Regions from separate parts of the Thalassotalea hakodatensis genome, predicted to be linked through region 1. Evidence: riboswitches for the same ligand, from Rfam matches in the RefSeq annotation. Region 1 holds a riboswitch; the other holds the start of a gene.
What was found. Region 1 has a riboswitch for lysine ahead of QUE72_RS02735 (2,3,4,5-tetrahydropyridine-2,6-dicarboxylate N-succinyltransferase). Riboswitches for the same ligand answer to the same signal wherever they lie in the genome.

Region 2: linked by a shared signal. The riboswitch ahead of lysC (lysine-sensitive aspartokinase 3) and the one ahead of QUE72_RS02735 (2,3,4,5-tetrahydropyridine-2,6-dicarboxylate N-succinyltransferase) in region 1 are both predicted to bind lysine.

What each region holds. Positions count from the first base shown of each region.
Region 1 is NZ_AP027365.1:641,970-649,562, reverse strand. Features, by position in the region: gene pmbA (metalloprotease PmbA) at 1-875, opposite strand, end outside; gene yjgA (ribosome biogenesis factor YjgA) at 976-1,494, shown strand; gene QUE72_RS02745 (succinylglutamate desuccinylase/aspartoacylase family protein) at 1,599-2,726, opposite strand; gene QUE72_RS02740 (PLP-dependent decarboxylase) at 2,744-4,000, opposite strand; gene QUE72_RS02735 (2,3,4,5-tetrahydropyridine-2,6-dicarboxylate N-succinyltransferase) at 4,012-4,761, opposite strand; lysine riboswitch at 4,893-5,063, opposite strand; gene QUE72_RS02730 (hypothetical protein) at 5,312-6,196, shown strand; gene QUE72_RS02725 (DsbA family protein) at 6,276-7,538, opposite strand.
Region 2 is NZ_AP027365.1:1,938,517-1,946,109, forward strand. Features, by position in the region: gene QUE72_RS08490 (LysM peptidoglycan-binding domain-containing protein) at 1-1,243, opposite strand, end outside; gene gloB (hydroxyacylglutathione hydrolase) at 1,314-2,123, opposite strand; gene QUE72_RS08500 (class I SAM-dependent methyltransferase) at 2,227-2,991, shown strand; gene QUE72_RS08505 (Nif3-like dinuclear metal center hexameric protein) at 3,000-3,758, shown strand; gene QUE72_RS08510 (ElyC/SanA/YdcF family protein) at 3,815-4,570, opposite strand; lysine riboswitch at 4,749-4,935, shown strand; gene lysC (lysine-sensitive aspartokinase 3) at 5,075-6,427, shown strand; partial or broken gene queC (7-cyano-7-deazaguanine synthase QueC) at 6,473-7,156, opposite strand; gene queE (7-carboxy-7-deazaguanine synthase QueE) at 7,224-7,593, shown strand, end outside.

The DNA.
Region 1 (7,593 bases):
GGTTTTTCTTCTATCGTTAAAAACGAAGGAAAGATTTGCTCGCCCAATGCATCTAATAAAAATGATGATTTACGATATAAATTACCGCCGCTAATAGCGGCAATAAAGTGTCCCCAAAAGGTGTTAGCAATATCTGCACGAAACATAACAGGCACCTTAGCCGTCGGTAGTTTTTGTGCATTAAGACGCGCAAGCACTTCATTGGCCGCTTCTTTACCGATAGCTTCCGGAGCATTTAATTGTGAAAATTCACGACTGACACTATAAGCATAATCTCGTTGCATTTCGTCATTATCTGCGGCTATCACGACACAACTTAAACTATGACGGGTACTTGGGTATCCCACAATCTGACCATGACTATTACCATAAACTTTAAAACCCTCAAAACAAGCCAAAGTGGCGCCATCTGAGTTAGTGATCTTGTCATCGGCACTTAATGCAGCTTGTTCACAGGAATTGGCTAAATCAATCGCTTCTTCCGTTGTTAATACTTTAGGGTGGTATAAATCTAAGTCTTTCGGCTGCATTGCCAATAACGCTTTATCTGCCAGCCCAGAACTTTCATCCACTGACGTATATTTAGCAATATTGACTGCAGCTTGCACTGTTTGATTCAACGCATCTTGCGATAAATCAGCGGTTGAAGCACTCCCCTTTCTTCCTTGCTGGTAAACCGTTATTCCTAAAGCACCGTCACTGGTAAATTCAACCGTTTCAACATCGCCTAGTCTTGTTGTTACACTCAAACCTTGTTGTCTGCTCATCGACACTTCAGCACCATCTGCACCTAGTGTTTTCGCTAAGGCTAAGGCGTCTGCGACGGTTTGTTTAACATCTGTCATTTGTTCAGGGATTGTTTTTATATCGGTCATTCGTCAATATAGCTCTTTTGTTGCAAGCAAACGCTCTCACTGCTAGAGGCGAGTTCGCGCTTGTTGTATAATGCTTAAAATTTTTAATGATAGCGTTATTATGCCTCAGTACGAACACGATATCGATGAATTCGATGAAGATTATAAAAGTAAAACCGAAATAAAACGTGAAATGCACGCTATGCAAGACTTTGCCATGAAATTGGTTAAGCTTTCCAAAGCACAGCGCGCGAAAGTGCCCTTTCCTGAAGAAATTCTTGAAGCGTTAGCGCTCGCTGACAAAATTAAAAATAAGCCTGAAGCATTACGCCGTCATGTCAGGTTTATGAGTAAAGTGTTACTTGAAACTGATTTAACAGATGTGAATCAAGCATTAGATATAATGGCGAATAAACATCAGCAAGACACCTCACGTCATTTACGTTTAGAACAATTGCGTGATGACCTTATTACTCAAGGTAACGATAAAATTGAAGCCATGCTTAAACAATACCCAGCAATGGAACGACAAAAATTAAGGCAACTTGTCCGCCAAGCAGCTAAAGAGCATAACGCTGAAAAACCGGGTAAATCATATCGAGATCTCTTTGCTTACATCAAAGAACACGCGGAAGAATAATACCCATAAACGCTATGGCTAACATTAAGTAAAAGCAGGTTACACCAATAACACGCGACTGAGTTATTGGTGTAAACAAAGTATTATTTGATTAAATTTTTCACTTACAAGGTAAAATACTTAGTAAACACTTTATAAAGTTCAGTGCCCTGGTTAACACTTGCTGATGCAAAGTGCAAAATAGGAATAACTTCTTGATCCAAAGATAAATAATGCAGAGGATCACCATCACCATAGTTATCCATTCTTAATATTCTTGCTAACGGCTCGCCAGCAGGCAAAGGTTGTCCGAATTCAGCCAAATAATCTACCATTCCGCCCATGGGTGAATAATAGGCTTTATAGTCTTTTAACATACATGCATAACGAGTCATTTGTTTTGCTTGGTATTCTGGCGCATCAATGACGCCTTTATACTGTAAGTAACTCAAAATACTTTGCGCATCTTCTAAAGCCACATCTAAATCAATTTGTTCTTGTGAGCCAAGTTCAACGGTAAAGCTTTCTTTATTCAATGAAGCAGAGCTAATCGAAAAGTTAATACCTAACTCTGCGAAAGCTTCTTGTAGATGCCACCAGGGGCAAAAGGTTGCTTCATCTAATGCGCCGTCAAATTGATTTGGGATCAACAAGGTATGCGGAATATCAAAGTGTTTAGCGCTTTCTTTTGCGTATTCTGGGCAATATAAGTGTTTGCTAGATATTGGCCCAGTATGCAAGTCAAGCACAAGGTCTGCTTGGTGTGCTAAGCGCTGCAGCTGATAAGCGATTCGTTGCCCAGTCGTTAAACCAAAAATATTGTGATTAAGTTTTTGTTCAATACTTTGGATCATTAATGCTTTAAAGTTCGCCTCAATGGTTTTATCGTCTTTACCAATACTCTCACGGACAAACGGCTTTATCATTTCAGGCGAAAAATGATACATTCTATTCCAATTAACGCCGGTGATAGGATCAAACCTACCTAGTGTATATTCACCATTTTTATGGTTGCAACCAACAGGGTTAGCATACGGTACCAGGGTAATATCACCCTTAACGTGCGTATTCCTTAATAACTCCAGCAATTGGAAAATTACCGCGTTACCTTGTACTTCTGCACCGTGCATGTTCGCCTGAATATATACACTCGGCGCTGTTGAATCACCTTTAAGTCGATACACTGGAACCGTTAGTGCTGCGCCACTGGCCATTTCACCTACATGCATCACGTCTTTTGTAAAATTTGTCATTATCGTCTCTTTTATTATTATGCTAGATACCACTGCGCAGGCTTTGCTGCACGTACAAGAGATAGCTCTTGCTCACAATAAACATATTCTGCAGCGGTTTGATGGCATAAAAAGAATGGCATACTCTCAGTAAAACCATATGCGCCTACATAACCAAATAATAAGCGGTCATCTATATCTACATCCGTTGGTAACGGTAAGTTACCAAGCTTATCCATACTGGTACATAACGGACCATGTAAATCGAATAGCGTATTTTTTTGCGAGGAATCACGTAAAAGCCGAACAGGAAAAGGCTGCTCGGTTATCCCCGGTCGCAACAAATGGTTAATCCCTGCCGCTAGCACTAATTGCTGTTGGTCAAAATTAACCTTTTTATCAACCACTGAGGTCACATAGTAACCACAATTAGCTACAGCATATCTACCAAGTTCTAGCCATAGCTCGGCAACATTTGCCTGTTGCTTAATTTTCGCCAGATCGGCAATAATATCTGGCCAATGTAACTGTTGTCCGTGCTCATGGTAATCAATCCCTAAACCACCACCTAAATCGAGTATTTTTAACGACATACCAAGGGTTTTAGCAAGCGACACTAAAGGCTCTATCATTTGCTGCCATAGGGCATACATTGTTTTATTCGACAACATGTTACCCCACTGAAAAATATGTAGACCACATATATTCAGGTGCGGATACAAAGATACATGATGGCTTTTCCACGCGTCTAATGACATACCAAACGGCGTTATTTGGTTACCACCTAACGGATTTTTCTCACCATCAGGCCATTGTAACTGTACTCGTAACAGCACATCAGGCGTTACCGACTGCTCATTTGCTAGCTCATTCAACCACTTCAGCTGATTAGGACTTTCAACAACAAACGTGTTGACCCCTTTGGCTAGAAACTCGGCAAGTTGAGCGCGCGATTTAGCAGGGCCAGTATTGAGTATTCGATTAGCACTCACATTTTGGTCAAGCACTTGCTGTAGTTCACCGCTACTGGCAACGTCAAACTGAATCCCTGCTTGATCAACCGTTTGAATAATACGTGATAAAGGGTTTGCCTTTACTGCATACCAAAGTTTCACTACATCTTGTTGCTGTAAGGAAGATAAATGACTTTTTAATGCATTTAAGTCGTAAACAAAGTAAGCAAGTTCATCGACATTATCACTAACATGATGACTTAATGCCTGTTGTAGACCTTCACTTTTTTGAAACTGTTGATACCAGTTATTGGTTAGTTGCTCACCCGTTGAGTGCTGCATATTTTCTCCTGTTATCGAAGTACTGATTCAAGCGTTAATGAAGCATCACTTTGTTCATCACGATATTTAACAATCAGCGCACAAGCCATGTTCAACCCATTTTCATTAGCCCATAAACCTGATACCGGTCGAGTGCCGGGCACCACAACCGCACGTTCAGGAATATCAGCACCTTTAGCTAGTTGCACATGGTTAACACAATCGTAAACAGGCACAGAAGCAGAAAGTGTTACGCCCGGAGCAAGCACTGCCCCTTTGCGGATCACGATACCTTCAACAACGACAACACCCGCCCCAAGAAATGCGTCATCTTCAACAATTACAGGGCTCGCACCAATAGGCTCTAATACACCACCAATTTGTACCGCGGCAGACACATGCACATTTTTACCAATTTGCGCACATGAGCCAATCAAAGCGTGACTGTCTACCATGGTACCTTCGTCAACAAATGCCCCCACATTGATATAAGCTGGTGGCATAACAATTACGCCAGGTGAAACATGTGCACCTCGACGTATAGAAGAGCCGCCCGGTACAAGGCGCACACCGTCAGCAACGGTCATTTCTCTGGCGGGTAGATTATGTTTATCAACAAATCCTTGGTATGGCCCCGTAAATGCTGTATTTTCTCCAGCTTTGAAAGCCGCTAATATCGCTTCTTTAGCCGCGACATTTGCATGCCATGTACCATGCTCATCTTTATTAGCCGCTCTAATGGTGCCTGCTTCTAATTGTTCTAAGGTGTGTTGCCAACTCACTAGGTAAATTCTCCAAAAACTAACAGTTCAAAAAGCGCGGCAGAAATGCCACGCGATAACGTGTAAATTAAATGGAGAGCTGAAGGCTTTGCAGACGAATAACTACGTAAGAGAAGTAGCTAAACCTGACAAAGGCCAGAAGCTCTCCACCTTACGGTGACAGTTGCCAGGATTCAGCCTGAACAACCGACAAATACATCATCAAATATATATTTATCTCGGCGTTATACTCCCTGGTTAATGTTCATAAGAGTTTGATCTCTTCCCATTAACTACCTAGTAAACGCGCCTCTTCTGGCCCTATTTGCGTAGGCCGGTGAAACCCACCTACGATAAAAGGGACTCCATATTAGAACATTTATTCTAATATCTCGCAACCACCAACCCTTTACGTAATGAAAGTCTTCTTTATCTGACAATATTGTTCAACACGCTATTTGGTTAAAGCACCTTCGGACATAGAAGTTAATCCACCTACTTAACTTACCCTTTTTAATGTGCTATTAATATTAACCAACTGATAGTTAATAACTTTTTATAAATATTTCATATGGCTTTAAAAACAAAAGTACTGAACAAATATAACTTGCCTTATTTTGTCCATGGATGCATTTCATTACCCAATGAAATTTGTGTCGTTTTAGGTTCTCATGCTCACTGTAGCGGAAGGTTCCTAATATTGAAGTCAGGACATTTTGAAGTACTTGATTATGAAATCCCTAGAATGAAATTTGATCATTTCAACTACAGGGGGGCGCTTTATAAAACTGATTCTGGATTTGGCTGTGTTCTTGATCATAGCGTCATTGAATATGACTTTAACAATAAAATATTTAAGAAATACCCATTTAAATCGCCTTTTCCCGAAGATAACCAACATGAAACAGGTCCATTGAAAACTGCAATCAAAATCGCAGATAACGAGCTACTTTTTCCCTTAGAAGATTATTTCTATAAATTTAAAAGTAGTTATTTCACCAAGGTTTACCTTCATGATAAATATGCGACTCATGATCCTTTTATTTACTCAATGAAAAAATCTCAATCTTCGCATATCTCAGATTGCTCTGTTGCTTACGTGAATAATACCATTTTATTTCACCGATGTGAGTACTTCAAAATGCATATGGACAACCCTAGCGATAGATCAGAGCTTTGCTCGTTAATAGATGGCAACGAAAACATCATTTCTGAGGTTTCAAAGGGTGTTAGCCAGTTTTCAACTGATTGTGCACATTTATTAGTTAAAACGCATTCAGCGCCTTTCAAGCTTGAGTTTTATTCAATAACAGGAGAAAAAGAAAGCGAAATAGCGTTAACGCCAAAAAAAGTCATCGGAGACCTTAATAAAAGATATCTTTCAATTTTTGATAAATTCAACGATAGGCTATGGATGGCTCGCGATACTGAAGTGACCGAAACACTATTAGCTTAATTTGCGTACATTTAACAACAAAAATACACTAGGTCTGTTTAAATTTAAATCCTTTACCTCAGTAGCAAACCTAAAATTACTAAAGCCTTTTTACATTAACCTTAACCGGATAACCTTCTTCACTATATTCACTGTTCACTTCCGGGGGTTGCGAAATAGCTTGTTCGATTAAAAAGAATCTATCTTGTCCCCAGCAACTTGTGCTTTGATATCTAAAACAAGGAGTTCCCCATAAACCTAATTCAGCTAATTCTTTGACATGTTGTTCAGCCCACACTTGCCAATCATGTTGTTGTTGGTAGGCTAGCGCTTCAGCATGATCAATCTGTAATTGCTGACACATTCTCTTCATTGCATGCTTATCATTCAGGTTAATAGACTCAACAAATAAAGCGTTAAAAACCGCGCTAACATAATCAATGGCTTTCCCCTGCGCTGCTGCATAAGAAAAAATTTGGTAACAACACACTACGTGTTGATCAAACCAAGTAATAGTATTTGAAAATGCTATATCGGCTGCTTTCGCTTCACGATAAGCATCGATATACATATATTTTTGTTTATTAACAGGAATTTTGAAGCCACGTTTTTCAATCGGTATAATTGGTTTAATCGATAATGTTAATTGATGCTTTGTTGCCAAACGAACCGCTTTAACAAACCCGATATACGAATAAGGGCAATTTAATGATAAATAAACGTCAACAGTTCTATCTTTAATTATTGGTACAGTCAGATCAGTGAAGTGTTCATCGTTAAATTCATGCTGAAAATACGGTTCGCTGTCTTTTTTTATCAACCCTAGGCTCAGTAATCGCTGCTCTAAATATTTTAACCTATCCACGCCTAAAAACCATTCTCCAGCAAAAAAACAGGTGGCCGCTAAATAATGTCCCTTATTAACAAGTCTACGCTGATTTTTAATTTGAAAATTAATCACCGGAGTTGATGTTTGACAGTAATATTCAAATGAGCCTTGCCAAGTAGTGGTAAAAAGCTTTTCAGCATCGACAACATTTTTCACTGATAGCTGCCAATACTGCTGACCTGTTAATAATTGAGAGTCATTGGGCGCAACGGTAATTGCCTTTAAACCATAGCGATGTGCAATAACATTAGCGTCAGTTAGCACCCACTGACGCATAAGCTTGGGATACACGTTTATCCCCGGTAAAGATTCATAAACAAGGTATAATGTTATGTCTACCTCATAACGTTGTTCAATATGAATAAGCGCTTGTATAAGCATATAGCTATGAGGATCTTTTAGCGCGACATATACTTCAATACAAGGCTTTTTATTAAACAATGATGGCAATAAAAAATATTTCGCATTTTGCATGCGCTTGTAAAGGTTGCTTCTAAACCACCAAGCTTGTATTTGCTTCAACCATATA
Region 2 (7,593 bases), 1.3 Mb from region 1:
TTGCGAGTCGTTGTTCACTTGATAAAATATATTTATCTAGAGATTTTGCGGCTACTGGGATTAAAAGGTGTTTACCTTCACGGATTTGTGTGCCTCGAATGTTATTAACTTGCTTGATCACGCCAATATCCGTGTTAAAACGGTTTGCAATGATACCAAGACTGTCACCTCGCTTTATTTTATAGCGCTGCCAAGCTAATCGCTCTTTTTTGGATAATTTATTTAACCCTGATTTAAAAGCAGATACCTTGTTATCAGGTAATACTAAATAATGTGGGCCTTTAGGATCTGTTGCCCAACGGTTAAACCCTGGGTTTAAATGTTGAAGCTCTTTTAATGTTAAATTAGCTAATTCTGCGGCTTTTGCTAAGTCAAGTTGTGAACCGATATCCACTACTGATATAACCGGTTTATCGGCAATTTTATAAAGGGATAGTTTAAACTCTTTAGGTCTTTTAACCAGATCAGCTAACGCTAATAGTTTTGGCACATAAGCCCGTGTCTCTCTGGGTAAATCGAGCGACCAAAAGTCGGTTGGTTTATTGCGTTTTTTGTTGTTTCTAATCGCACGCTGAACTCGGCCTTCACCAGAATTATATGCTGCTAAAGCATGCATCCAATTACCATCGAAGAATTTATGTAAATATTTTAAATATTTAATTGCGCCTTTTGTTGATGCAACGACATCACGTCTACCGTCGTACCACCAGTTTTGTTTCATGCCAAAACGTGTTCCCGTACCTGGGACAAATTGCCACATGCCAGAAGCTCTTCCGTGAGAATAGGCAAACGGATCGAATGCACTTTCTACAATGGGTAATAATGCGATATCCATGGGGATACCGGCTGCTTCAATCTCTTGCACAATAAAGTGCATAAATGGCTCTGCGCGCTTTGCTACTCGATCTAAATAGGCCTGATGTTTTGCGTACCAGTTTCTTTGCACAGTAACGCGTCTATTTTCGGGGACTTGAAAGACAAGTTGGTTACGAATTCTTTGCCAGATACCATCATCTAAAATGATGTTATCTTCTAAAGGAATGTCTACATCTTCAACTGGATGAATAACATCTGCTGTTTCATCTGCTAATAGTGCATGACTAACATCTACTGGAGATGCTATCTGCTGAGCTATATGCTCAGGTATTTGATTTTTCGGCGCTTGTTTCGTGTTGTTATCACTGATCGTTTGACAACCGGTTAAAATCACGAGTGCGGAAAGAGGAAAACTTAAATACTTCATGAAAGCCTTTTGGTTACGTAGTTGCTGTAAGTGTCACTTATTTCAAACTGTTATTCAATATAGATTTTGTTTAGAAGTTATCTTTCCAAGCTCTGATCGCGGTAAATACTGACAGTTCATCTTTATTTTGTATTTGACTATGTTCAACAGCGCTTTGTTGTACTTCTGGCTCATTGCACCGTAAAAAAGGATTTACTGCGAGTTCTTGTTTGATCGTCGAAGGAAGTGTAATTTGATTCTTTTTTCTTAATTGAACAACCTTATTATAATAATTAACCAGTGCAAGATTACTTGGTTCAATGGTGAGTGCAAAATTAACATTCGCAAGGGTATATTCGTGTGTGCAATATACTGCAGTGTTTTCTGGCAGCGTGATTAATTTGTGCAGAGAATCTAACATTTGCGCGGGTGACCCTTCAAATAATCGTCCACAACCAGCAGAAAACAACGTATCACCACAAAAAAGTTTTTTATTATCGTAATAAGCAACATGCTCAAGTGTATGGCCTGGCAAAGTCATCACAGTTAACGTTAATGAAAGTGAAGGTATTTCGATAATATCTGCATCTTCTACAAAGGTAGTTACACAAGGAATATCTTTATGTTTTGGACCAAAAATATCGATAGACCATTCTTTATTGATACAATATTGATTAAGTTCTGAAACGCCACCAACATGATCAGGATGATGGTGAGTGATAAGTATTGCGTCCAGTTGCAAATTATTCTTTTCAATGAAATCAATGCACACACTTGCATCGCCAGGGTCAACTAAAACGACTTTTGAAAATCCTGGTACAAAGAGTGCCCATATATAATTATCTGTAAATGCTTTAATTGCGTTAACTTGTATGGATACTGGTTGTTGAAGTTGTGACATAATTCACCTTAGGTGGTAACATTCTGTGTTAATTGTATCGATTAATGATACTTAATAAAATATAGCGATGTGTTTTAACTTTTTTGATTGATTTTGGCGTGTTATGAAACCAGCTTTGTCGTTTAGACAACCACATTCTCCTTCATCTTGGGAAAAGCTTCCCAATGGCAAGTTGATTGTTGAGTCAATTGACACTATTTTAGCTCCTTGGTGGCCAAAATTTTTTGGTTATCATCTGCTGAAAATTGGTGCATTAAGTCACCATATCAATACCTCGGCTTCTACTATTCAACATCAAGTCACCATTTCAGAGCACAAACCGCATGCTGATATAAATGCAGAAATAGAAGACCTACCTTTATTAGAACATAGCGTTGATGTGTGCTTACTAAGTCATGTATTAGAATTTACCTTAGATCCACATCATGTGATCCGTGAAGCTAATCGCGTGCTTATTCCAAATGGCTATCTAGTGATCACTGGCTATAACGCTTTTAGTCTTGCAGGGTTAAACAGTTTTGTACCATATCGTAGACAGCAGCCTCCATGGAATGAGCGATTTTTCACACCATTGAGAGTGAAAGATTGGCTTGACTTGATGGGCTACGAAATACTTGCTGATGAACGTTGTTTACACTCAATGTTAGCAAATAATGTCAGCCAACATTTAATGGCTCGGCAGTGGCGACAGTTTACTCAACGCTTTGTGCCTGGCTTAGGTTCTATCTATGTGATTGTGGCAAAAAAACGGGTGTTGCCATTAACACCCATCAAGCCTAAGTGGAAATTAAAACCTAAATTGGCACCGATCAACGTATCTTCGGTAGGCTCAAAAGTTAGACATACCAAAAAGAATATTAATAATTGAGAATTTATATGAAGTTAAATGAATTTGAACAATATCTAAATACTTTATTAAAGCCAGAGATAATTAAAGATTATTGTCCTAATGGGCTGCAAATTGCTGGCACGAATACGGTTAACAAAGTGGTCACAGGCGTTACGGCAACACAAGCGTTAATCGAACGGGCAATCGAAGAAAAAGCCGACGCTCTTATTGTTCATCATGGCTATTTTTGGAAAAACGAGTCTTATGTGATCAAAGGCATGAAGCATAAGCGGATAAAAGCATTATTATTAAATGATATCAATTTATTTGGTTATCATTTGCCGCTTGATATACACCCAGAGCTCGGTAATAACGCACAATTGGCAAAACTTTTTGGTATTGATATCACTGGCCCTTTGGAAACTGGAAACCCACAAAGTGTTTCATTACAAGGACGGCTCAATGCACCAACCAACGGAGAAGATTTTGCGAGACTAATCAGTGAAAAGCTTGAACGAAAATGCTTACATATAGCCCCAAATATCGATAAACCAATTTATACAGTTGCATGGTGTAGCGGTGGTGGACAAAACTTTATCGAATTAGCGGCAGAGCTTGGTATTGATGCATTCATTAGCGGTGAAATATCAGAACAAACCACCCATGTGGCCAGAGAAATGAATATTCATTATTTTGCCGCGGGCCATCATGCAACAGAACGTTATGGTGCGAAAGCGTTAGCAGAAAAAATAGCTACAGACCTTTCGCTTGATGCTACATTTATTGATATTGATAACCCTGCATAACGTTTATTTTATATAAAGAAAACATAACAGGGCGTTTATGCGCCCTAAATTCCTCTTTACCCTGTAATAAATTGAACAATTCTACCCAACGTTTCGTACCATGCATTGGTACTCTGTTTCAAGCTTTCTGCTTGTGGAAGAAAATATGCCCATTTTTTTTCTTGATCTAATCCTTTCACCCAAGGACTCGCAGGTGCAGGTATAACAGCTACTCCTTGTTGTTTAAAGTACGCTACGCTGCGGGGCATATGATCAGCGTTTGTGACTAATACGACATTTTTGCCTTTTACTCTTGGTGCAATTATTTCAGACTCTTCTTTAGTGTCTTTAGGAAAATTTTGCACAAATATCTTTTTGTTAGGCACACCCAAACTTATTAATGCATTTTTAACCATAACCGCATTGGGCGTAGGATCACTAAGCGCTGCCCCTGAGGTGATAAATTGTGCCTCAGGGTGTAACTGGTAAATTCTTAGACCTTCAACCATACGTTGCAGCGAACAAGCTTTTAATTGAGAGGTTGCTGGTAGCGATAGATCTGTTGTATGACCGCAGCCTAAAATAACAATAAAATCGACATTGCTGGTTTGTTTCGTGAAGGATTCATAATTCGCTTCAATAGGAGCCATTAATCGATCGCTTACCCAAGGTGTTGATAAGAAAATAAGCAGCATCGATGACAAAAATAAACAACGAAAGCTCCAACGGCGAGCACGGTTAAAAAGCAATAGTGCTAATAGCATTAATAAAACGACAATACTCATGGGCATCAGTAAAAAGCCGATTATTTTCTTTAATAAAAACAGATCCATAATTAAATCGCCTGTATGCAACATTTTTTGATAGTTAAGCAGAGGGATCATAACAATTAACCGGGTGAATTTGTACGCTAATTCACTTCGTTATTTTTTTCGCTCAAGGTGTTGTAATTTTAGTTTATTTAACGTTTAATAACGACGCCTCAAAATTAGACTATTTACTCGATTTTGAGGCTCCAGAAGAGGTGCGATAGCCAGGTAGTTAGTTTTAGGAACCACTATTCCAATGATAGCTAATGAGGGGGACTATCGCCGAGGACTTATTTTTGTGTGGAAAAATAATGTTCGGTTACTAAGGTTGAATCCTTAGGGCTGTCACCTCTGTTGTAAAACAGATGGGGTGGAGGGCTTCTGGCTGAAACGAATCGGTATTTTCACACGAATTTCTTCTCAGTCATGCTCTTCCTTAATAATAATCGCCAACTCAATGGCAGATAGGGAGACCTTTTACATGTTAACGTTAAACTTTAGCCGTTTTTTTGATGTTGAGGTGTCGTCATGACATCAGTAACGGTAGCAAAATTTGGTGGAACAAGTGTCGCTGATTATCAAGCAATGCTTCGTTGTGCTCATATCATAAAAAACAATCCAGACAATAAACTGGTTGTTGTCTCTGCAAGCGCAGGTGTCACAAACTATTTAGTGCGTTTATCACAGCCAAACGTACCTGTTGCTGAACAAAATGAAATCATCACGAACATAGGCAATATCCAATATAATATTACTCAGCACCTTGATGTACATGATGATCTAAACCAAAAAATTTCTGTTTTACTAGAAGAGCTTGCTGCTTATGCCAGTGCAAATGCGTTAAACCATAGTGCGCGTATTTCCGATGCAATTTTATCATTTGGTGAACAAATGAGCTCAAGAATTTTTGCGCAAGTATTACAATCAGTAGGTTTACCCGGGCAGTATTTTGATGTTCGTCAAGTAATGAAAACGAATGACTTGTACGGAAAAGCGGTGGTAAATCTTGAAAAATTGAAAGCCAACGTTTCAACTTTTTTAGCCCCTAAGCTTGAGTCAAGTGTACTGGTTACTCAAGGATTTATTGGTCAAAATGATGCAGGTTACACAACAACGCTTGGAAGAGGTGGCTCTGATTATAGTGCTGCCTTGCTAGCAGAAGCACTTGAAGCTGATAATCTTGCCATTTGGACAGACGTTGAGGGTATTTTTACCACGGATCCGCGGATCACGGATCAAGCGAGATCTATTAAGGAAATTAGCTTTGGCGAAGCGGCGGAAATGGCAACCTTCGGTGCTAAAATTTTACATCCTGCTACCTTAATTCCTGCGATGCGTCAAAACATTCCGGTCTTTGTTGGTTCTAGCAAAGAACCCGAGAAAGGCGGAACACGCATACAGCAAACCGTCGCATCAAAACCTACCTATCGATCTATTGCCTTACGTCGTGAACAAACGCTTGTTACAGTGAAAAGCCCCGCTATGTTGCATGCCAGTGGCTTTTTAGCCAAAGTGTTTGCAGTATTAGCAAAGCATGAATTAAGTGTTGATTTGATCACTACCAGTGAAATTAGTGTTGCAATGACCTTTGATAATCCTACAGGTTCAACTCAAGCATTATTAAATTCAACGGTTGTTGAAGAGTTGGAACAATTATGTGAAGTGACCGTAGAACATGGTTTGTCATTAGTTGCCGTGGTAGGTAACAATATCCATCAAACAAATGGAGTTGGAACTGATATCTTTGAAGCATTATCTGGTGTTAATGTACGAATGATTTGCCAAGGCGCAAGTGAACATAACCTGTGTTTTCTGGTTGATGAACAGCAAGCTAACCTAGCGGTAGAGCAACTGCATAAGAACTTGTTCACTTTTGCATGATAAAATCAGCGCCGAGTTTTGCACGGCGCTGATTTTTTATAAGCGTTATGCACTTATTTCATAAGGCAGAGGATCTGTTGTTTTATTTTCGCTAAATGCTTCTAAACGTTCTTGGCAAGCGCCACATTTACCACAGGCTTTTTCTCGTCCGTTATAACAAGTCCATGTTTGGCTATAATCTAAACCCATTGATAATCCGTCGGTGAGAATATCTGTTTTTGTGACCGTTAAGTAAGGGCTATAAATTTCCACTGCTTCATAGTTTGCAATTTGACAGACATCATTCATTTTCTGTACAAACTCAGGACGGCAATCTGGATAGATTGCGTGGTCACCAGAGTGTGCACCGTAATAAACTTGGCTAGCCCCAACAGAAACGGCATAGCCAACGGCCATCGATAACAAAATCATATTGCGGTTAGGTACGACCGTTGACTTCATTGATTCTTCTTCGTAGTGGCCTTCTGGGATCTCAATATCATCGGTTAGTGAAGATCCCGCTAATAATTGGTTTATTGCCGATATATCAATTATTTTATGTTTAATGCCTAGTGTAGCGCAAACGCTTGCTGCGCAATCTAATTCTTTAACATGGCGTTGGCCATAATCAAACGATAGGGCAAATACTTGCTTACCATCATGAACCGCTTTATTTAATACAGTGAACGAATCCATGCCGCCAGAATAAATTACCACGACTTTGTTACTCATATTTTGTCTCACTAGGGTATAATAGAAATCTTGCGCATTTTACTTGAATTCGTTTAACCATTAAATAGGCAATCTGCAAAGCAATATGAGTGTTACGTATAAAATTAATGAATTATTTGAAACTATCCAAGGTGAAGGCAGTTTTACTGGCCAACCTTCTATTTTTTTGAGGTTGCAAGGGTGTCCTGTTGGCTGCTCTTGGTGTGACACTAAGCATACGTGGGATATTGACGTTGTTGATCAGGTAGATGTTGACAATATGGTCAATAAACCACAAGAATCTGTCAGTTGGGCTAATTTAACAGAGCAAGAAATATTATCTGTTTTTAAAGAACAAGGTTTCAAAGCGCGTCATATTGTTATTACGGGCGGAGAGCCTTGTATGGTTGATTTAACGCCCCTATGTCATACATTAGAAGAGCAGGGGTTTTCAACACAAATTGAAACCTCTGGTA